3 regions of the Paenibacillus provencensis genome follow, and region 3 is predicted to be linked to each of the others. Evidence: predicted binding sites of a transcription regulator. Region 3 holds the regulator's gene; each other region holds the start of a gene.

Region 1 (7,588 bases), 200 kb from region 3:
GATGGCCTCTCTTGTTAAGGCAAGTCGACAGCAGTTAGGCGCGAATATGAGGCATCTCGATGCATTGAGTCCGCTAAAAGTAATGTCAAGAGGCTATAGTCTTGTGTATGATGAACAGGATAAAAAGTTAGTGAAATCAACCAAAGAGGTCGCTCCTGGTGACTTGGTCAAAATTAAACTGGTCGATGGACAGCTTGCATGCCAGGTCTGGGAGATAAAGGAGGCAAACGAAGATGGCAAATGAGAAGGAGCTGAATTTTGAAGCTGCGATGGCAGAGCTAGAAGAAGTCGTGAACCAGCTCGAACGGGGAGACGTTCCTCTCGAACAGGCAATCGAGCTGTTTCAAAGAGGAATGAAGCTGTCTCAGATCTGTAATCAAAAGCTCGAACAAGTGGAACGTAAGATTGAAATGATCGTAGAAGAAGATGGAGAGTTTCGGAAGCAGCCTTTTGGAGGTAATGAAGATGAGGGCGGTGTCTCTTTGTGACTAGACCATCCATAGAATTGTATATTCAGGATGTGGTTGACTTAATGGCGCGAGAGTTGAGAACCGTATTTCCCGAAGCCTGGGATATTCCTGAACATTTAAAAGAGTCAATGCAGTATTCGCTTATGGCCGGAGGCAAAAGGCTTCGTCCAGCGCTTGTTATCGCAGCATGTGAAGCATTTGGTGTGGAGCGGGAAGCCGCTCTGCCGGTTGCTGCTTCTGTAGAGATGATACATACATACTCGTTGATTCATGATGATTTGCCCGCCATGGATAATGACGATTATCGCAGGGGGCGTTTAACCAACCATAAGGTCTACGGGGAAGCGATGGCTATTCTAGCGGGTGATGCGTTGCTCACTCACGCCTTTTACAGCGTAATCCAAACAGCTCGCAGGTTCAATATTCCATCAGATCGCGTGCTTACCATTGTTGAGGAGCTCTCTCTGCATGCAGGTGCACGAGGCATGGTTGGAGGACAGGTGGCAGATATGGAGGGCGAGCAGGGGATGACATCCTTATCACAGCTCGAATATATTCACCTTCATAAGACGGGTGACCTAATCATCTTCTCTCTTATGGCTGGAGGTAGAATTGGCGGTGCAGATGATGTACAGCTGGAGGCTCTCCGTTCGTTCGGCAGAAATCTCGGTCTTGCCTTTCAGATTCAGGATGATATTCTTGATCTCATTGGAGATGAGCAGAAGCTGGGGAAGAAGACACAGAGTGATGTCAATCAGCAAAAAGTAACTTACCCGTTCTTTATAGGTATGGACCAATCCCTGGCTGAAGTGGAGCGTTTAACGGCTTCCGCAAAAGAAGCACTGATAACAGGCCGTATTCCTGATCCATCTCGGCTGCTGGAATTGGCGGATTATTTGATGAACAGAGATCATTAGAGTTGGCGAGATTTATGATTTAAAGTGGATTGTGGTATAATATACCCTATGAGAATAACTAATTTACAAAAATTTATGAAGGAAAGCGGGGGGTTCACGTGCTCCTTCCACAAATTAAGGGACCAAACGATCTGAAATCATTGTCTGTGGATGAACTTGTTTCGTTATCGGGGGAGATTCGTCAGTTCCTGATAGAAACAATTTCTCGTACAGGAGGGCACCTTGCATCCAATTTGGGAGTGGTAGAGCTCACGATCGCCCTGCACTACGCTTATAACAGCCCTAAAGATAAAATGATATTTGATGTAGGCCACCAGGCTTACGTTCATAAAATATTAACCGGACGAATGGACAAATTTGATACGCTCAAGAAGTATAAGGGGCTGTCTGGTTTCGTTAAGCGTAATGAAAGCGAACATGATGTTTGGGAAGCCGGACATAGCAGTACCTCTTTGTCAGCTGCCATGGGAATGGCTTATGCAAGAGACCTCAAAGGCGAAGACAACAAGGTCATCGCAATTATTGGGGACGGAGCCTTGACTGGCGGAATGGCATTTGAAGCGTTGAATCATATTGGACATGAACAGAAGAAGCTAATGGTCATTCTAAACGATAATGAGATGTCCATTGCTCCTAACGTCGGAGCCATGCATAACTATTTGAGCAAGATCCGCTCTGACAGACATTATCTGAAAGCCAAGGATGAAGTTGAGCTTGTATTGCGCAAGATTCCTGCTATCGGCGGTACACTTGCGAAGTCTGCAGGCCGACTCAAAGACAGCTTGAAATATATGATGGTTCCGGGTGTATTGTTTGAGGAATTGGGCTTTACTTATCTTGGACCTGTTGATGGTCATGATATGCCTAAGCTGATCGAAACCTTCAGACAGGCGGACAACGTTAATGGCCCGGTATTCGTTCACGTTCTAACAACCAAAGGCAAGGGATATAAACCGGCTGAAGCCGATTCCTTCAAATGGCACGGTATTTCACCGTATAAGATTGAATCTGGACAAGTGCTCAAATCTGTAGGCAATCCGATGTATACCGATGTATTTGGAGAAACACTCATTGAGCTCGCCAGAGAAGATGAGCGGATTGTCGCTGTTACTCCTGCCATGCCGGGAGGTTCAGGTCTCATTCCATTTAGCAAGGAATTTCCTGAGCGGATGGTTGATGTTGGGATCGCCGAGCAGCATGCGGCTACGATGTGCGCAGCGCTAGCAATGGAAGGATTAAAGCCGGTATTTGCAGTCTACTCCACCTTCATGCAGCGTGCCTATGACCAGATCGTTCATGATATTTGCAGGCATAATGCGAACGTTATATTTGCTATTGATCGCGCAGGCTTTGTTGGGTCGGATGGCGAAACTCACCAAGGTGTTTACGATGTAGCATTCTTACGTCATATTCCAAATATCGTTGTGATGATGCCGAAGGATGAGAATGAGCTGAGGCATATGATGAAGACAGCACTGGATTACAATGAGGGTCCAATTGCTTATCGTTATCCGAGACTGAATGGTTTAGGTGTGCCGCTTGATCAAGAGCTTAAGTCTATTCCGATAGGTTCGTGGGAGACATTGCGGCAAGGAGAGAATTACGCCATCATTTCAGCAGGGCCTATGATTCCAATTGCGGAAGAAGCGGCAGAGCTGCTGAAACGTGAAGGAATGCAGGTTAGTGTCATTAACGCCAGATTCTTTAAACCGCTGGATCATGAAATGCTTATATCCTTACATGCGAACGACACGAAAATGATTGTGCTTGAAGAAGCATCCGCAGCGGGAAGCCTCGGAAGCAGCATTCTTGAATTCTATTCAGAAGCAGCGCTATACGATACCAAGATTCATATTATGGGGATTCCGGATGAATTCATTGAGCATGGAAGTGTTAAGGAGCAGCGTGAGGAAGTTGGACTTACTGTGCAGGCGGTTAGTGAAGAGCTGCGTAAGTTGAAGCTTACGTTCGCTTATGATCTTCCAAAGACCAGCACACCTTCATGATGAATACGTCAAAATTTAGAAGATGAATAAATTACAAGTCCGGAGAATTATAGAGTCCAACAAATGGGATGGGATATACTCATATTGGACTCTATAGCTTTTTGGTTTAGGACAGGAGAAATTATGTCAGTCCCAAAAGAAAGAATGGATGTCCTGCTCGTAGAGCAGGGATATTACGAAAGCCGTGAGAAGGCAAAGGCAGCCATTATGGCCGGTCTGGTCTATGCTAATGAAGAACGAATTGAAAAACCGGGAATGAAGGTTTCGCGCGAGGCTGCCATTCGAGTGAAAGGCGCGGTACATCCTTATGTGGGACGCGGAGGACTTAAGCTGGAAAAAGCAATTCGGCAGTTCGATATTTCAATGGAAGGTCGAACCATGCTTGATATTGGTTCCTCAACGGGCGGCTTTACAGATTGTGCTCTTCAGCATGGTGCTGCGCATGTTTATGCGATAGATGTAGGTTACAATCAATTGGATTGGTCGCTTCGCAACCATCCACAGGTCACTGTCATGGAAAGAACAAATTTTAGATATGTGACACCTGAGAATTTGACGGGTCCTACGCCGGATACCGCAAGCATTGATGTATCCTTTATTTCATTAAAAATAATTCTTCCTCCCCTAATTCAGCTGCTTAAACAGCCGGCTGATATTGTAGCCCTGATCAAGCCGCAGTTTGAAGCGGGAAGAGAAAAAGTACCGAAGACAGGGGTTGTCAAAGAGCCAAAGGTACATGCGGAGGTTCTGCGTTCCATTCTGGGATACGGACATGAGCTTGGTCTTACACTGTCTGATCTGACATTCTCGCCAATTACAGGTGGAGAAGGAAATATTGAGTTTTTGGCCCATTGGCGTCTGAACGGAGATCGTGTGGAATCCGCTGAGCCTGATTTTGATCATCTGATTGAGTCCGTGGTTAACGAAGCGAACCATACCTTTCATTGAAACTCATCTTACAAAGATGGGTTTCTTTTGCTGGATATAAATAAAACCATCTGATTCCCATATTTCTCAAGAGGATATTTTTTTTGGCTAACGAATATCTCCTTGTGAGAGGTGAGATGCATGGAAGGCCAATATGATAAAATTGTTATCGCGTTTCTTGGGATCATTATAGTATTCTGGGTGTTGTATGGGATTCGCAGATGGCTTCAGGAGCCGGTTCCTGAACAGCTTCCAGAACTTGTACTCAATGAAGAAATTCAAGAGCATCCTGCACTCGAAATTTTGGAAAGAGAAGGTTATGAGGTGATCGGAGGGAGGCTCAAAGTCCCGCTGACCTTTCAGGTCGACAAGCAAACGCTGTACAGCCGCCTGTTTATTGATTATGTAGCTGAGAAGGAGGATGAGGTATTCATTGTGAAGACCTCGAGAAGCCGGATGCCGCAAGAATGGACAGGCTCTGGACTTAGAGATCGCCTTCTACCTTATTTGCTGCTGTACCCGAACTGTAACGGTTTATTGTATGTTGATACGGACGATAATAACTTGAAGCTAATAACGCTTATTGATGAAGATGATTATATTTGGGAGCATGAAGACGAATATTAATTTATAGATCATTGGATGGAGGCAGGTATGAAGGGACAACGACATATTAAAATCAGGGAAATCATTAGTCAGAATGACATTGAGACGCAGGACGACCTGGTCGAAGCTTTACGACAAGCGGGTTATCAGGTAACTCAGGCAACGGTATCACGCGATATCAAGGAATTACTGCTTATTAAAATTCCAACCGATGATGGAAGGTATAAGTATTCACTGCCTACGGATCAACGATATAATCCGGGGCAGAAATTGAAACGGGCCTTGGTCGATAATTTTCTCAGCGTGGATTATACGACGAATCTCGTGGTTATGAAGTTTTTGCCAGGCACAGCCAATTCAGTTGCCGCACTCCTAGACAGCATTGAGTGGCCAGAGGTTATGGGCACAATTAGCGGTGATGACACGATCCTGGTGATATGCAGAACAGAAGAGAACAGCAAGACCGTCATTAATCAAATCATGAGTTACATTTCTTAATCATAATTTCAAAAAAACAGACGAACGTATGTTTCTTTTTGGTGAGAAATAGTGTAAAGTATACATCGAAGATGAAAATAGCAACAAGTGTTCCCTTCTAGCTGTAGAAGGGTGACACAGTTATCATTGGAGGTGTTGGAACATGCTTTCCACATTATCAATCCGAAATTTAGCCGTTATCGAAGCAGTTGATGTACATTTTCATTCAGGATTTCACGTGTTGACCGGGGAGACGGGCGCAGGTAAATCAATCATAATAGATGCTTTGGGACTGATAGCGGGAGGACGAGGCTCAGCAGATTTAATCCGCTATGGCTGTGACAAGGCAGAGATGGAGGCCTTATTTGAGCTTTCTGTTCAACATCCCGTATGGAACACGCTTTCGGAGCTGGGAATACAGGCGGAGGCGGATGAACATCTGGTTATTCGCCGTGAACTTACAGTTTCGGGTAAGAGTGTATCCCGGATCAATGGTCAGCTCGTGAATCTGACAATGCTTCGCGAAATTGGAGAACAATTGATCAATATCCATGGACAGCATGAGCACCAGAGTTTACTTAGAGCAGAGAAGCACTTAGGTCTGCTCGATACATATGGAGAAACGATAATTCGACCTATCAAAATAAAATATAGTGAGCAATACCGTGCTTTTGTCAAAGTGGAGAAGAAGCTTAGGCAGCTTCAGGAATCCAGTCAAAAAGCATACCAAATGCTTGATATGTACCGATTCCAGTTGGAAGAAATTGCAGCTGCAGGTCTTGTTCCTGGTGAAGATGAATCCCTTGCCGAAGAAAGGGTCAAACTATCCCATAGTGAAAAGATGATGGATTCGGTATCAGGTGCTTATGAGCTGCTTCACGGTTCACATGGACTCGAAGCAGTGAGCTATGCCATTTCGAAGCTGGAAGATATTAATGATTACGATCACAAAGGAATACACCCAATTCTGGAACAGCTTCAATCTGCATTTTATCAACTGGAGGATGCGGCTTTTCAGCTTCGCAGCTACCGGGATGGAATTGAATTTAATCCGGTTCGGCTATCCGAGGTCGAAGAGCGCCTTAATATGATTACCGGATTGAAGCGCAAATATGGCGAAAGTGTAGAATCCATACTTCAGTATTATGTTCAAATTGAACGAGAAACCGATCATCTGGAAAATAAGGATGAACGCTTGGAGAAACTGCTCGCAGAGCGTAATCAATTATTAGAGGGATTGTTGGAAACAGCAGAAGAAATGAGCGAGGCACGCAAGATTTGTGCTGAAGAGCTATCCAATCAGGTAGAACAAGAACTCAAGGATCTGCAGATGGAGCGAACTTCAATGCGTGCCCAGATCTCCATTATGGAAGATCCCAAAGGTGTGGAATGGAAAGGAAAGCGTATTCGAATTACTAAGCATGGGATTGACAATGTAGAGTTTCTTATTTCACCCAACCCGGGTGAGCCCCTTCGTCCATTGGGCAAAATTGCATCCGGCGGTGAAATGTCCAGAATTATGCTTGCATTAAAGAGTATATTTGCACGCCATGATCAAATACCTGTGCTCATATTTGACGAAGTGGATACAGGTGTCAGCGGCAGGGCAGCTCAATCTATTGCTGAGAAACTGTTCATCCTGTCTTCAACTTGCCAAGTATTCTCAATAACCCATTTGCCTCAGGTTGCATGTATGGCAGATCATCAGTATCTAATTGAGAAGAATGTTCACGATGAACGGACAATGACTCAGGTGGAGTCCTTATCAGAGCAGGGAAGAGTGACAGAGCTAGCCCGTATGCTGGGTGGTGTTGAAATTACAGAAAAGACATTGCATCATGCTCAAGAAATGCTGAAACTTGCTGAAGCCAAAAAAGGGGCATAACTGCTGTTCGGAACAATGATTGACAGTAATAAAAGGACCTGGCCAAGGTTATGTTATAGTTACGCAATTGGCGACCACCTTTCGTCAGGCGAACGAAGCAAAGGGAGTGTGACAGCCACTTGAAGCCTAGCCTTGGAAAGAAACTAATCGGTCTTATTGTTGTCTTCTCTATCTGTCTCATTGGACAGACCCTATTGCCCGTATTTAGTTACGCATCATTGCCGGATGAGCTTCATCTGTTCGCCGGACGTGAAACAGATCTTGAAGTAGCTGCTCCAGTCGATCCAAGCGTGTCTGAAC
Region 2 (7,588 bases), 1.5 Mb from region 3:
GTTTAATTCCCTGAAGATTTCGATATCAAATATAAGATGGAAATCGTTTGCCTTTATTGGGCAGGGCATAATCCACACATGATCATTAAAAGAGTCGGCGGCGATATACCCATTTTCTTTTAAAGCTGAAAATGTGTTTAAATATCGTTCCTTTTCTTTGTCATCATAATAAATTTGTTCGACTACACTCACATTAGCGTTACCGAACAGTTCCTGAGAAAGTTTTAATTCCAAGTTGTTCACCTTATTCAATATAAATTTTGTTAGCCAGTTGGCTAAGCCTACTTCGTACATGTTGTATTTTTATAAACGCCTCAACATAATCCTCCCCGAAAAAGTTGATTCCTTCGTCAAGCAAAAGCAATAAATTCAAAAGGAAATACGAGTCTTTTTTTCGAACGGCATCATGTTGGGTGGTTTCAATTGAATTAATCAAACGGTCGAATTCTCCACCCAGTTCGATAAACAAATAATTTTTGGGTATGATGTTTGGGCATGAATAACACGAATTTAATCGCGGGTATTCACAACCAGGATGAGTAATGCACTGGGCGTTTTCAGTTTTTGAAGGCATTTCTCCTTTAAAAATCTTTACAAGCATTTCTTTAAGAGATTCCTTGTTCAGATTCGCCAATCTACTCATTACAGAACTTCGCTTTTGCCTAATTTGTAGTAAAAATTGTGCCCACCTTTCGGTGTGAATCGGGCTTCCTAATTCGATTCGAAGGGTGGAAATTGCCTCTGTTTTTTCCTCCATTGTTCGGATCACATCGTCCTTTTCAGAAGCCAACAATATTAAATAATTAAAGAGCCAGCCGAAATGCCCTCTCCTGAATAGGTTAGAGGACACTTTATTCAAGGTACCATCCTTGTTCGTGGCTTGGACATAAATGGCTGTGGTCTCCGCCTTATTATGGGACCTTACCTTTTGAGTCAGTTCCAGAGCAACATCTGCATCGTTGCCGTCCTCATCGCTTATGCTATAAAACAAGTAAGTCATCGTACTGTTATTAAACTTCAAGCTTTTAAAGGGCTCAAGGGTCGGCTCGTATTTAAAAAAGTCATGGTGTCGATCTTTCCCGGATGTAGCGACCGTTTTGAATTTTTTTCCTCTGAAGAAGGATTCAAGGAGAAAAGACTGCCCGTTTTTTTGCCTATGCAATTCTGAAATAATTAACGCAGTTGATAATGGCTCCACCAGTTCAGGTTCGACTAAAAACGTGACCAGCGTATTGGTCTTACTCGTTCTGATTGACCGGAAATTCAAGTACAATTGATTAATAACCTGTTGGCACTGCGTAATAGTTAAAACATTTGTATCAAACCAGCTCAAAGAGTCAACCTGGATGGCGGCGATATCAATATTCGGCGTTTTATAAACAATATCTGAAGCCCTCCATACGTCTGTAAGATGCATTATTGTAAATGCCCACATGTTGGCGTAATATTGATCATTAATGGCATTAGGCAAATGCAATGCTGCATTTTTTACAAACTGATAGTAAGAGTAAAAAACTTCAGGGGAGTAAATTTCCTTATCCTTCTCCTCGTTGCTTTTCGCTTTAGAAACCACATATTTTTTCGGAACCTGTAGACCATGGAATGAGTAACAATATTCATAAAAATGATTGAAAATCCGCTTTTTATGATCGCTTGTCGTTTCATCGGTCATAATCGAATCGATAAGATCAACATCCAACTCGTACAGATTTTTATCCAAGGTCCTTAAGATTTCGAACACAGACCGGTAGTAACCGAAAAAGGTTTGGATATGGTTCGGAGCGCCTCTTAATTTACTCAATTTGATTTTACAGAATTCTGCATATAAATCCTGCGTTTTCTTTAAGTGAAAAGGCAAAGGAAAGGCGGACATGAAGTGTAAAAGCTCTTCCAGCGCATCCTTGTTCGTGTAGATATCCACGTTTTTAATGTAGTGCTGATGGCGTGTGCTCTCAATAAAAGTATTTGCGTCCTCAATTGATATATAATAGACTCCTTTAACCTTTTGGGCATTTGGAAACAACTGCTTATTTCTAATCTTTATCTGCAGCGTTTGCGTTGACACCCCGGACTTTTCGGCTATCATTTTAAGTTGTAATGAATTGGCTGGTTTTGAATCTTCATTTCTTTTCTCACTTAAAGGAAGTCGGCGTTGTTCCTTATATTCCTCGATAGATTCCATCGGAATCATCCATTTGGTTTGATTTCGTGTAAACGGAACTTTTACAGCACCCTTAATCTTTCCAGATTTTATTTGTACGGATATCGTACTTTTACCAATACCCAATAATTCCGCAGCTTTATTTGTGTCCACATAGTTTTCAAGCCCCGGATATTCCGCAAGAACCGGTTTATCCTTTTTTTCTTTTATCAGGTCATAAATAAGGGGCAAATCCTTCGTATGTATATAGGGGGTTCCCATATGCAGGATGTATGGAATTTTCTTTTTCCAATAATGAAACTCAAAATCCAAATTCAACTTTTCCTTAGCCTGTTTTATCCTTAAATACTCATTTGGATTAAAGCCTTCGAAATAACCGATGCTTCGTTTAATTTCAACGATAGAATCGGATTTAAAGAGATATTTATCTTTATAAAGGTGGCAATTAACGAGTAAGCCGCTTTTGATGAATCTTAAAATTTTCTCCGGACTCGCATCCAATATGCAGCTCAACCGTTTAATGTTTATATATTCCTCCTCATTTACATAGCCACTTAACTTTTTTATCTCATCAATGGAGCTAAGAGGAATATAGGTTGTGTTACCTCCATAACGTACACTGTCCTTGACCCAACCCCTTTTAATCCAATTCAAATAGGTTTCATGGCTGATTTTAAAGAAAAGAAGGAATTCGTCGAGACGCATGTACTCGTCTGTGTTTATGTACCCAACGTTCTTTTTGATCATAGGGAGAGTTTCTTTGGGAATTAGGGACTTGTTACCGATTTCAACGACAGGCACCTTTCCCTCCGATATCCATCTGATGACGGTGCTATGGGCGACATTTAAAACTCTTCCGAGTTCAGTTTTTGTCAGGTATTCCGGTGTGTTCTCCAATGTGTTATTTCTCCTTTTGTGTTTTGCGGTTTTCAATCAGTTTTGGGATGTATGCTTCATGCATATGATTGAATTTTTGTTCCAGCTTGTTTCGCAAGCGTTCGGTCCTGGACATATAGGATAGGGAGGAAAGGAGGCTTTTATCCCCACGCGGAAATGCGATATCATAAGGATTTTCAGCTATCTCTGCCAACATATTTGTAAAGGTTCCTCTCCCTATATGGGTGGACCAACTCATCATGCTCAAATGGTGGGAAAGCAACTTATCCTCGCTGTCTCCGTACGTTTTCAAATATTCGATGAAGCTTCGTTTTAACTTATCGAAATATTGGCGGTAACTCCGTCCGGACATTGCCTTTCCGTCCCTATTTACAAAGAGGGCATTGGTATTGTCAGTCGTCTTATATAATTCAATATGTTGATTGAAAAGAGATTCGCCCCAATCTTTTATCTGAAAGATTCTTTGACTCCTGGTTCGTTTTACATAGCTGCTGCCCGCACTATCCTTGAGGTCAGGACGGAAATTTTGGTCCTTAACGTCAAAAAGAAAATCCCCATTTGCTATTCGTCTTTTCACTTGAGTTCGTTTTAAATTGACCAATTCTCCCACTCGAAGACCGCCAAACAGCTGCATATAAACCCCTAACGCGATAGGCGTTGCTTCCAGAATAGCGATTTCTAATAGAAGAGGGATGTACTTGGAAGGAAATGCATGCTCCACATTTGGCGACTGATGTTCTGGATAAATCACTTGGAAAGGAGATTCATAATAGATTGTGCCATGCATTGTTTCCTTTTTGACAAAGCTGCCTCTATCAATGCTGCTAATGACACCCTTTCCGATTAACCAAAGGTAAAAATGGGTGAGCGTCCTTTCGCTATCTTTTACAGTTCCTCTAGATTGTCCTTCAGAAGTTAGCGTATTCAGGTACTTGCTCCCGTCCACCAATTTCAAATCAGACAGTGAGTGTATACGCATACTGCGCCTGTTAAGCAGTAAGTAATTAAGGAATTTCACGGTGTTTAACGCATGCTTCTTTTGAGTGTTGAATTTTCTTGCCTGCCAGTTATGTAATATAAAATCTGTCACCGGATGAATGATATGGGTGCCTGTATCCAGATTTTTAAGTCCGATTACCGCGAACTGCTTTTTAATGACTTTGCCGTCGCTTAATATCCCCCAATCAATCCAGACAGGAATCATGATAAATTTATAATTTTGTAGAGTAGCTATTGTTGACGTATGCGAATTGACCATTTGTCCTCCAATAAGTTATATTTATGTACAATATTACCGAAATGTGTTATATCTGTTATGTCATGTTTTCTATAATATCATTCTGTTGATTTATGTACAATAATATTTTTCACAAAATCTATTAAAGTCCTGTTATGAAAAGAAAATACTTAATTATTTTTGTGCAATATATTTTTGTACAGTATTATGGAGATAACCAAAAATCGACGGTCATCGGTTGATCTATTCCCAAATTGCCGGCAAGACTAAACTATATACCAGGCACCGTACAGAGTGCTTAAGACAGTACCCTGAGCTACTGGAAGGCTCCTTCGATAAGGATATTGTTCTGGACGGTGAAGTAGCTGTCGCAGATCCGGAGACGGGCAGGGTAGACTTCGAATTAGTCATGAAACGCTTCCTAGCTCGTAAGGAAGATAAGATCAATCTTATGGCTCAGACGATGCCAGTTACTTATGTAGTGTTCGATATCCTTCATTATGATGGCAAAGACACACGAAAGCTTCCGCTGCACGAGCGCAAGGAGCTGCTGCAGGAAATAGCCTTCCCTAACACGAGAATGGGCAAGACACCATTTGTACAGGGAGCTGGGGAAGCTTTATTCAAGCAGATGGAACTAACCCAAATGGAGGGAATGGTCGGAAAACGATTCGATAGTGGCTACGCTGGCCGCCGATCTGCAGACTGGCTGAAGGTAATTAACTGGACTTATGTCGATGTCGTCCTCATGGGCTATCGTAAAGGGGAGTTCGGATGGTTAGCTGGCATACGTCAGCCGAACGGCGAGGTGACTTATACTGGCTAATCCGCTTTGGTGTTTCTTCACAAAATAAGCAAGAGCTTTATCATATAGGCGATAAGCTGAAGACCGGCGAGAATAAAGATTTTGTTTTCCTGGAACGATTATTGGTGCACAAGTTAAAATGCGTAACTGGACTAGGGCGGGAAAGCTTCGGGATCCAGTGTTTGTAAATTTCACTGATCAACAATTGAAGCTGGCTTAAAATGGCCAGCTTTTTTGCGTGCTAGAAGATTTCTTTCTGGAAAATAATATATCTGGAATAAGAACTAATGTTCGTATTATAATAAATCCTGAGGTGATCAGGATGAAAGGGAATAAACTTGCACCAGGAAGCAATATGTTTTGGGAATCGAGCCGCATGATGTTACCGGAACATAGAGAGGCTTTCGTTGAACATGAACGTGTGCATGATCGTAATGATCGATTTTACTTGGATGATCAGGAGAAAGAGATAGTAAACCGTGCTCTTTTAGTATCCTTTCAACAAAGGTTACTTGTTAATGTTCAACTATATGATGAATATGAGGACAGAAGGGTAATTGGAGTTGTTGAAATGGTTGATACCCGGCTTAGACGATTTAAGGTTGATGGAGAATGGTTCGAGGTGAGTGATGTACTTCGAGCTGATATAGAGGGTTACGATTAATTACATAACTGTTGAAATGAGCGTTGTGAATACGCTCATTTTTATCTTCACTTTGTTAAGATATGGTCAAATATAACAACAATAGAGAGAAGGTTATAAATAAGGTTTATGTGCAAGTTCACCTTGGCCAAGAGCAATGAGGTGTTTAGGGGGCGATGTCTTAATCGACTCCTTAGTTCTTTAGCCAGCTAAACTAGCTTGATAATGGATGAAATATGTAATATTTATATGTAAATATTTTATATGTATTAAATTCCATATTATAATATAAATTGTATTTTATTGTTGATAAATACTATTTTTAGTATATGTTTACAATATATGAGGAAAAGGAGGGTAGCTTAGTTTTTTTAAACACACTACAAAAAAGGGAGATATCCAATAAAATGTTACTCAAAAGAAATCTCGTAAAATTCGTGGCAACATTCCTTGTATTTGTTCTTGTTAGTGTAGGTGTGATTAATCCATCTAATGTTAAAGCTCAGAATAATAACACAACAACGGAGTTAGATGGTGTAGAGGTTGTGGTTGATAATGAGCAAGAGATTAGATTGAAAACTGAGATTGATGGTGTGGTTGGTATATTAGTTCAAGATAAAGAGACGTTGGAGACTACTTTTACTACATATGAAGAATCAAAACTTACGCCTGTCTCCTTATTGTCTGTTGAATCTACTGATACTGATAGTAATCTAATAGAACAATATTCTTTAACAATCGATGATTATTCAACAGAGTTTGGAGCAACTTTAACATACGAGAATGAGGAAACAGGACAGAAAGCAACTATCAGTAATGATGATTCAGTGATTCAACCAAGGATGGTAATCTTAGCTCCCCTTGTACAAATAGTGGGCGCTAAACTAATTGAAGCACTTCTTCTTGTTGCTGCTGTCATTCTTCTCAATGGTGTCGAATTTGCAAAAACAGATGAGATTGCAATGAACTTGAGAAATAAAAGAGAGTACGACCATTATTATGCTAAAATAGTACAACAAGATGTATGGATTGGGCCTGCTATTTCCTTGAGTAATGCGGCTACGAGATTGGTATCATTTAATGGTGATTCTAAAATTACCGGCAAAGACGTATGGTCGACAACTTTATCTGGAGCAGCTAAGGTTGCTCAGCGAGCTGGTGGCGGTAAAGAACCAATTGGCCCTGAAATAGAAGGTCTTGGTCTTGGATTTGGATACTATTACCATTTCCATACATGGAACAGATTTGGTGGTCATTCGTTCTTCTAATATAATAGAAATAAGTAGAAGCAGTGTTCAAACACTGCTTCTATGGTTTTTATCTGATTAAATTTTTTTAGAGGTGGTAATCCGAATGAAAGATTTTAAACAGCTAAACTCTAAATTAACAAAGTATTTAGATGAATTCGCTTTATCTTGTAGTGACGATAATCTAGTCGATTTAAAGTCTGATCTCATTAATTTTAGAGATAACAAGGATCAAGCCACAAAAAGTAAAATTCAAAGCAAGATGGATTTAATAGGTAAACCGTACACGAAACTGGCAGCTCTTTTTACCACTTCGACTAATCAATACGTGCATAACTTGATGCCGGAGCTATCATCAATAGGTGACATTCGGCACTGTTTAATAATAGATGATAAATACTCGAATATTCTCAATAAGCTCTGTCAAACTGTGGTTAGCTCCTTATCCGAAAATTATCAGTCAAAAATTCTGATAGATGAAAAGTTATCATTAGTCGTTTTTATAGAGATTTTAAATTCAATCCTAATTGTTATAGACAGTATAGTAAGAAATGTTGAATCTATTCCTACAACCTATGAAGTCGAGAATTATATAACA
Region 3 (7,588 bases):
GGTAAAGCAAAATATGTCCAGCTGGCTGCATACCGCTTAACTGCACCCGGTATTGGGGGAGAAGTAGGTGCAATGCTGGGTACGACAAGAGGGATATATCAGGGTTTGTATCTTGCTCCATCTACCGTGGGACAAGCCATAAAGGGTAGCATTTTTGCTTCAGCTATGTTTGAAGCAGTCGGTTTTGAAACGAAGCCGGCGTGGAATGAAATACGAACAGATCTGATTCAGGCTGTTTCCTTTAGCGGACCAGAACATCTGATTGCGTTCGTACAAGGTATTCAGCGTGCCGCCGCTGTGGACAGTCATGTCGTGCCGGAGCCATGGGATATGCCGGGTTATGAACATCCGGTTATTATGGCAGCAGGAACCTTTATTCAAGGAGGCAGTCTGGAGCTCTCCGCCGATGCGCCGATTCGTGAGCCTTATATTGGATATATGCAAGGCGGACTTACTTATTCTCATGTGAAATACGGTGTGCTCATGGCGTTACAAACGATGAAAAATCGTAATTTACTGTAAGTTTACCTAACACATCATTGACACTTAGTATCATAAAAATGTACAATGATGATATCTTAGAATACTTGGAAGGTAGATGAACGAGATGGGTGACGAAATACGCAGAAATATGGCCTTATTTCCAATTGGTATTGTGATGAAGCTTACTGATTTGTCTGCACGCCAGATCCGCTACTATGAACAGCATAATTTGATCGTACCTGCACGTACTTCGGGCAATCAAAGAATGTTTTCTTTTAATGATGTCGAACGATTGCTCGAGATTAAAGCCCTCATTGAGAAGGGTGTAAACATAGCTGGAATCAAACAAGTAATGAATCCTGTCACGAAAGAGTCAGAGGAAGCAACGATCATTACGGCGGACACAGAAGTGAAGCGCAGAGAGCTGTCAGATTCACAGCTCCACCGTTTACTTAAGCAGCAGCTGGTATCTGGCGGCAAACGCCCAGGACAGGTTTCTCTGATCCAAGGGGAGCTGTCGAGGTTCTTTAACAAGAAGTAATGTTAGTTAACGAAGGGGAGCGGGTATAAGAAAAACAGGATAGGAATGCCTTAAGAGCTCGTAATCGCTTTCTTGACATCTTATCCTTTGCCTGTGACAATGAATGAGACCCATCATTTCTTGCAGCTCTGTAGTGGCGTTATCTGCGGTATACGATTAACCTGCAATAGCAATACTTGTTGAAGCTGATACTTTTAAGAAGAAGAGGGAGAGGATATAGTGAGTTATACAAAAGATGACATTCTCCGCATAGCGAAAGAAGAAAATGTACGTTTCATTCGTTTGCAATTTACAGATTTGCTTGGAACAATCAAAAACGTTGAAATTCCCGTAAGCCAGCTGGAAAAAGCACTCGACAACAAGATGATGTTTGACGGCTCTTCCATCGAAGGCTATGTTCGTATTGAAGAATCAGATATGTACTTGTACCCGGATCTGGACACATGGGTTATTTTCCCATGGGTAACAGAGAATCGTGTTGCGCGTCTTATTTGTGATGTGTATATGCCAGATGGAACTCCGTTTGCTGGGGACCCGCGTGGCATCCTGAAGCGTGTGCTTACAGAAGCAGAGCAAATGGGCTACACTTCTATGAACGTAGGACCAGAACCCGAATTCTTCCTGTTCCGTACGGATGCCAATGGTAACCCAACGGAAGAACTGAACGACCAAGGTGGTTATTTTGACCTTGCTCCAACGGATCTTGGAGAGAACTGCCGTCGTGAGATCGTACTGACGCTCGAGGAAATGGGCTTCGAGATTGAAGCCTCTCACCATGAGGTTGCTCCAGGGCAGCATGAAATTGACTTTAAATATGCAGACGCAATCAAGGCTGCTGACCAGATCCAGACATTTAAACTGGTTGTCAAAACGATTGCTCGTCAGCATGGACTGCATGCGACCTTTATGCCTAAGCCGCTCTTCGGTATGAATGGTTCAGGCATGCACTGTCACCAATCTCTATTCAAAGACAATGTGAATACATTCTATGATGGATCCGATACTTTGGGTCTCAGCAAAACAGCACGCCAATACATGGCTGGTATTCTCAAGCATGCACGCGCTATGGCGGCAATTACGAATCCGACAGTGAACTCTTACAAACGTTTGGTTCCTGGTTATGAAGCGCCTTGCTATGTTGCATGGTCTGCAAGTAACCGTAGTCCGATGATCCGTATTCCGGCTTCCCGTGGGCTAAGTACTCGTGTAGAAGTACGTAATCCGGACCCTGCTGCGAATCCATATCTGGCACTGGCTGTGATGCTCAAAGCCGGACTGGACGGAATTAACCGTGAGCTGAGTCTTCCTGCTCCGATTGACCGCAATATTTACATCATGTCCGAAGAAGAGCGTATTGAAGAAGGTATTCCTTCACTCCCAGCCGACCTGAAGGAAGCATTGCATGAGCTGATCCGCAGCGAAGTTATTACTGAGGCGCTTGGTGATCATGCGCTGGCTCACTTCTATGAGCTGAAAGAGATCGAGTGGGACATGTATCGTACACAAGTACATCAATGGGAACGCGATCAATATTTGACGCTTTACTAAAACCGGAAACCCTTGGCGCTCTAAGAGCTCAAGGGTTTTTCTTTATGGGAGCATATTGTAGGATTATGAGCATACACATCTAAAGTAATACTGATGCTATGATGACCTATTCTTTCTTGTACGTATCTCAGCACCAGCTTTAAAAAGGAGTACTGCATGTGTGTTGCAAAGCATGAATGGCTATTACCAGTAAATTCGCTTTTGACTTTAATCGCGAACAATTCGGAAGATATTGCTAAATTTGATTAAAGACAAAGACTATCAAAGATCGAAGCAGCTGACTAAATGAAAGAGCCCTGTTCTCATGGACAGGGCTTTATTTCTAATTCATCCTCTTTTTAATTATTTTGAATATATAATATCTTCGTTCTTATTCTAAATTATCAATAGCGTATTGTGCTTCTTCCTCGGTGAATTTTTCCCCGTATTCTGAAATCAATTGATCATAAATAGCCGAATTTGACATACTCATAGTTTCTGCATATGTTTGTGCCTTTTTTAATGCATTTTCTTTCCAATCAAATACAATGTTATCAATAGCATATCGAGCGGCTTCTTCTGGGAAGTTTTCTCCATATTCAGAAGTCAACTGATCGTAAATTCCTGCCTTTGACATATTCATAGTTTCTGCGTATGATTCCGCTTTTATTAATGCCGCTTTATGTTCTCTAGGTATACTTTCCTCTTTTGCCGCTGCTTCTTTTTTGGCTGCTTCTTCAGTAGCTTTTGCTTCTGCTTCCTTTTTAGCTGTATCTTCAGCAGCATTTGCTTCAGCCTCTTGTGCGGCCTTCTCTTGTTCGTCTGGTTCTTCTGCTTCTTCAGTAGGAGCGTTTGAAGACGCTGTCGTAACATTTGTTTCTACGACTTCAGTAGATGTTTCATCTGATTCAGCTGTCTCGGTTTGAGTGCTTGGATCTGCAGATACCGCAACAACTACTATTATGAAAAGCACCAAGCAAGTTAAGAATCTTTTCTTAGCAAATCCATTCTTTTTGGCAACCGAAATCAAGCCTAACACTAGGTAAATAATAAATCCTACAAAACTAAACAAGCCTATAACTGCCCACATGTAGATATACCCTCCTAAAGTATCAATTCCAAACAAAACATAGTCTAACAGATATAGGAATATATATCCATATAGTTTTGCAAAATAATGCACAAAAGAAGATTACTGACTATGGAAAAGCCCTATTTTCTTGGACAGGTCTTCATTTCTATTTCATCATCTATTATCTCGGAAATAGCGGGTTACGCTTCTCACGGCCTTGGTCAGCTTAGCCACCGCAATAGTCAACCTCCTCGTAGCCCTTTAACGATAGGTAGGACTTGAGAGCCACACGGTCAGTTAATCTCAACGACCGACCGTGTGAGTTCCTTAATCTTTCTCTTCAATTTATAGCATACCGCGAAAAGGGCATGTTAATCATGAGTATGTCAAAAAAAACTAAAGCAACTTTGATAATTAGCTTACTTTCATTGGATTCAGCATTGTACAATCGTAATATTAATTATGGGGTGATTTGATGGAACGGGATGAAACTGATCCGTATTATTAACGAAAATGTGCTGACATCGGCTGAAGCAGTGGAAATGCTTGGAGGTTCAAAACAGAATCTTTCTTCCTTGATGAAGCGTCAAAAGCTTTTGCCGATTAAGGAATCTGGGTCAGTTTGTCTCTTCCTTAAATCATATGTTGAAGCGAGAAAAAAGGAAGCTGGGAATTACGTGAAAAGTATCGACCATACGAATAGTTTTAAATAGTGGGCTCTCTTGCAATTTGATATTGCATAACGTGGTAAAATTCTAACTAAAACGAAAAAGGCTTTTCTACAGGGGACAGCAACGGTTTATGCAATCGCTGAATTCTTACGTCCTTCTTTATACCGCAAAGATAGAGAAGACCCTATCTTGGTGTTTATTGATAAGGAGCTTGTTTGTAGTTGTGCGATTGAAGGATATAACAGAGTTAAGCGTTAAAGTAAAAGGAGGACATTATGTGCGCGAAGTCTGTATGTTTAAGTATGCAAATTAAGTTAGGGTTTAAAATAAAGGCCAGATTACATAATTAGAGTCTAAGTTCTAAGTTCTAAGTTCGAAAGAGTGCTTACCAGTTTATCTGCAGGTAAGGCACTCTCTTTATACCAACGTGCCCCGAAACAGGATACAAACCTCAGTTGAGTAAGAGATTGTTGCAACAAAATATAAGTCAGTTGACTACAAAAAAGCAGAGGTCTTCTCGCGAAGATCTCTGCTTATTACTTACTATACAAAAAATAAAAAAATGGCTAATTAATGAAGGAAGTCACGGAACAAGCCTATGACCTTACCTAGAATTGTTACTTTCGTAAGCCGGAGAGGTTCATATGTAGGATTCTCTGGCTGCAGGCGAATATGGTCTTTCTCTTTATAGAAAGTCTTAACGGTAGCTTCGTCATCTTCAGTCATCGCGACGACGATATCTCCGTTATTCGCAGTTTGCTGCTGGCGGACGATGACATAGTCACCATTCGAAATTCCCGCTTCAATCATACTATCTCCGACAACGGACAACATAAACACTTTCTCATCACCAACATACTGCATCGGCAGTGGGAAATAATCTTCAATATTCTCTGTAGCTGTGATCGGAATACCTGCAGTAACTTTACCCACTACAGGGACGCGAGCAACCGTCTGAGTAAATTGAACTACATTATCATCATCATCTTGACCGAGCAATTCAATAGCCCGTGGCTTGGTAGGGTCTCTACGAATTAACCCCTTCTTCTCCAGACGATCCAGGTGTCCGTGAACGGTTGAACTGGAGGCTAGGCCAACAGCTTCACCAATCTCTCTTACGGACGGAGGATATCCTTTCAATCGGACTTCATTGCGTATAAACTCCAGAATGGCTAACTGTCTGCTGGATACCTTCGACATACCGTATCAACTCCACATAATAACGTTTGGGAAAATTATAGCATAGAACCTCCGTTCGTACAAACATTAGTTCTAAAAAAATGCAGAACAATTGTTCTCAAAAACTATTGCCCAAAACACATGTTCGTGTTATAGTGAGTTTATAAGAAATGAGAACAAACGTTTGGAGGTTGGAATAATGCTTAGATACAGCACTTATAACAGCATACATCCTAGAACAGATGAATCGACTAACAATACCTTGGGTGAAACGATACATATTATAATGAAGAAGAACAAACAGAGAACAATCCGCTTGATATTGATCGTGGCGATTCTGTTTCTGAGCTTGACTGGGTTCATGACTGTTTTTGCAGATGCGGGACAAGAGATGACATATGAGAAGGTTGTTGTAAATCCGGGCGATACCTTATGGGCAATCGGCACAGAATACAAACCAGAAGGTATGGATATAAGAGATTATGTGAATCAAATTCAGCGAATTAATGGGTTATCAAGCAGCGACATACAAGTGGGCCAGATGCTGAATCTCCCTTATTTTGATTGATATGTATAATTCATTCATATTATTTAACATGCTGAGGACGCGGCTTGATCTGCGTCTTTTTTCTGTTCTGTATTAAATACAGGCTATACAGGTATTTACCTTGACAACCCTTTCTAATCATGTCAAAGTTAAAGAGACTATGCATTTTGGAGGGGAACAACAGTTGGATATTGAACGTCTAGTTGCGAGGATTAATGAGCTTGCACGCAAGCAGAAGGAATCCGGGCTTACTGAAGAAGAATTGGCTGAACGGGCTGAGCTTAGAGAGATCTATTTGAACAACATCCGCAGCAACTTCCGTCAGCAGCTGGAATCCATTGAAATTGTGGATGATGTAAGCGGCGACACTTATTCAAAAGGAAAATGATTTATTAAATAGGTTAATGCTTTTGTTATAGATTGAAGGAGGATACTCATGGCGAGTTCATTTGAAAGATCGGTAAAGAAAAACCAGCAGAAAATTAATAAAGATCGTAGAAAGAGAGGCCAGCCATCCATCGGATCTGGTGTTGAACAAGAAGATGTGTTTAAAGGAAGAGCCTTTTTGTTCCCATTTGTACTTGTTGTGCTTTCATTTATGTTCCTGACCCTTAGTGGTTTGACGACAGATGGAGTAGGTACATTTGACTGGGTCGTATTCGCGCTTTATCTTGGACTGGCAATAATGTATTTTATGCGTCGACCTTATCTGAAAGTCGGCAAGAAGCGTATCAAGACGATTAAGCTAAGCAGAGAACGTTCCATGGGTGTAGAGGATATTAAGAAAATTGTGTTGGAAAAGGGATCTGTCATTGTTGAGCGCAATGGTAAAGGTGGTCCTTGGGTGTTCAGCAAATTGCTTAACCTATATGATGTAGAAGCGATGGGAGCACGACTTGTACAGTTTGCCCAAAATCATCAAATACCTGTCGAAGATAAGAGAGTAAAGTAAGAAGTCTAACATACGATACCATACATTCGGGGGAGAGAGAGAAGTATGTCAATCAAAGCAGTGCTATTCGATTTGGATGATACACTCTTATGGGATGAACGGAGTGTAGAGGAAGCTTTTTATGAAACATGTCTAATTGCATCAAATCAAACAGGAGTTGATCCTCATGAGCTGGAGACTTCTGTTCGCAATGAAGCAAGGAAGCTGTATGAATCGTATGAAACGTTTGCTTTTACAAAAATGATTGGCATTAACCCTTTTGAAGGATTATGGGCTAATTTTAACGGGAGTGACAGGGCTGAATTTAAGCAGCTCGAACAGATTGCTCCTGCGTACCGCCGAGATGCTTGGACCAAGGGTCTTCTTGCTCTAGGTATTGATCAGCCGTCACTCGGAGCGGAACTTGCAGAACATTTCGGTAAAGAGCGCCGAAGCCGTCCCTACATGTACGATGAAACAATTGAGACACTAGCTGAATTGCAAGGTAAGGTGAAGCTTCTATTACTGACAAATGGTTGTCCTTCTCTGCAGCAAGAGAAGCTAGATGGGGTTCCTGATCTTGTTCCTTTCTTTGACCACATCGTAATCTCAGGTACATTTGGCAAAGGGAAGCCGG

Evidence for each region. Region 3 encodes LexA, which represses DNA repair genes until DNA is damaged. Its sites were predicted from a motif close to CGAACATATGTTCG; they were not measured.
Region 1: recN (DNA repair protein RecN) is a predicted target of LexA. The motif match lies at 5,446-5,459, and genes of this name have one in related genera.
Region 2: ACFQ3J_RS10425 (YolD-like family protein) is a predicted target of LexA. The motif match lies at 5,381-5,394, and genes of this name have one in related genera.

The regions. Positions count from the first base shown of each region.
Region 1 covers NZ_JBHTKX010000001.1:451,971-459,558, forward strand. Annotated here, with positions in the region: gene xseA (exodeoxyribonuclease VII large subunit) at 1-244, shown strand, start outside; gene xseB (exodeoxyribonuclease VII small subunit) at 234-488, shown strand; gene ACFQ3J_RS02235 (polyprenyl synthetase family protein) at 533-1,387, shown strand; gene dxs (1-deoxy-D-xylulose-5-phosphate synthase) at 1,486-3,393, shown strand; gene ACFQ3J_RS02245 (TlyA family RNA methyltransferase) at 3,517-4,341, shown strand; gene ACFQ3J_RS02250 (hypothetical protein) at 4,462-4,947, shown strand; gene ahrC (transcriptional regulator AhrC/ArgR) at 4,975-5,424, shown strand; gene recN (DNA repair protein RecN) at 5,567-7,288, shown strand; gene spoIVB (SpoIVB peptidase) at 7,408-7,588, shown strand, end outside.
Region 2 covers NZ_JBHTKX010000001.1:2,177,347-2,184,934, reverse strand. Annotated here, with positions in the region: gene ACFQ3J_RS10445 (hypothetical protein) at 1-243, opposite strand, end outside; gene ACFQ3J_RS10440 (helix-turn-helix domain-containing protein) at 245-3,058, opposite strand; gene ACFQ3J_RS10435 (hypothetical protein) at 3,063-4,316, opposite strand; gene ACFQ3J_RS10430 (ATP-dependent DNA ligase) at 4,519-5,121, shown strand; gene ACFQ3J_RS10425 (YolD-like family protein) at 5,423-5,764, shown strand; gene ACFQ3J_RS10420 (hypothetical protein) at 6,151-7,011, shown strand; gene ACFQ3J_RS10415 (hypothetical protein) at 7,097-7,588, shown strand, end outside.
Region 3 covers NZ_JBHTKX010000001.1:652,686-660,273, forward strand. Annotated here, with positions in the region: gene ACFQ3J_RS03230 (methionine gamma-lyase family protein) at 1-522, shown strand, start outside; gene ACFQ3J_RS03235 (MerR family transcriptional regulator) at 608-1,024, shown strand; gene glnA (type I glutamate--ammonia ligase) at 1,244-2,572, shown strand; gene ACFQ3J_RS03245 (Ltp family lipoprotein) at 2,943-3,641, opposite strand; gene ACFQ3J_RS03250 (DNA-binding protein) at 4,109-4,336, shown strand; gene lexA (transcriptional repressor LexA) at 4,865-5,494, opposite strand; gene ACFQ3J_RS03260 (LysM peptidoglycan-binding domain-containing protein) at 5,673-6,041, shown strand; gene ACFQ3J_RS03265 (DUF896 domain-containing protein) at 6,205-6,408, shown strand; gene ACFQ3J_RS03270 (hypothetical protein) at 6,457-6,972, shown strand; gene ACFQ3J_RS03275 (HAD family hydrolase) at 7,018-7,588, shown strand, end outside.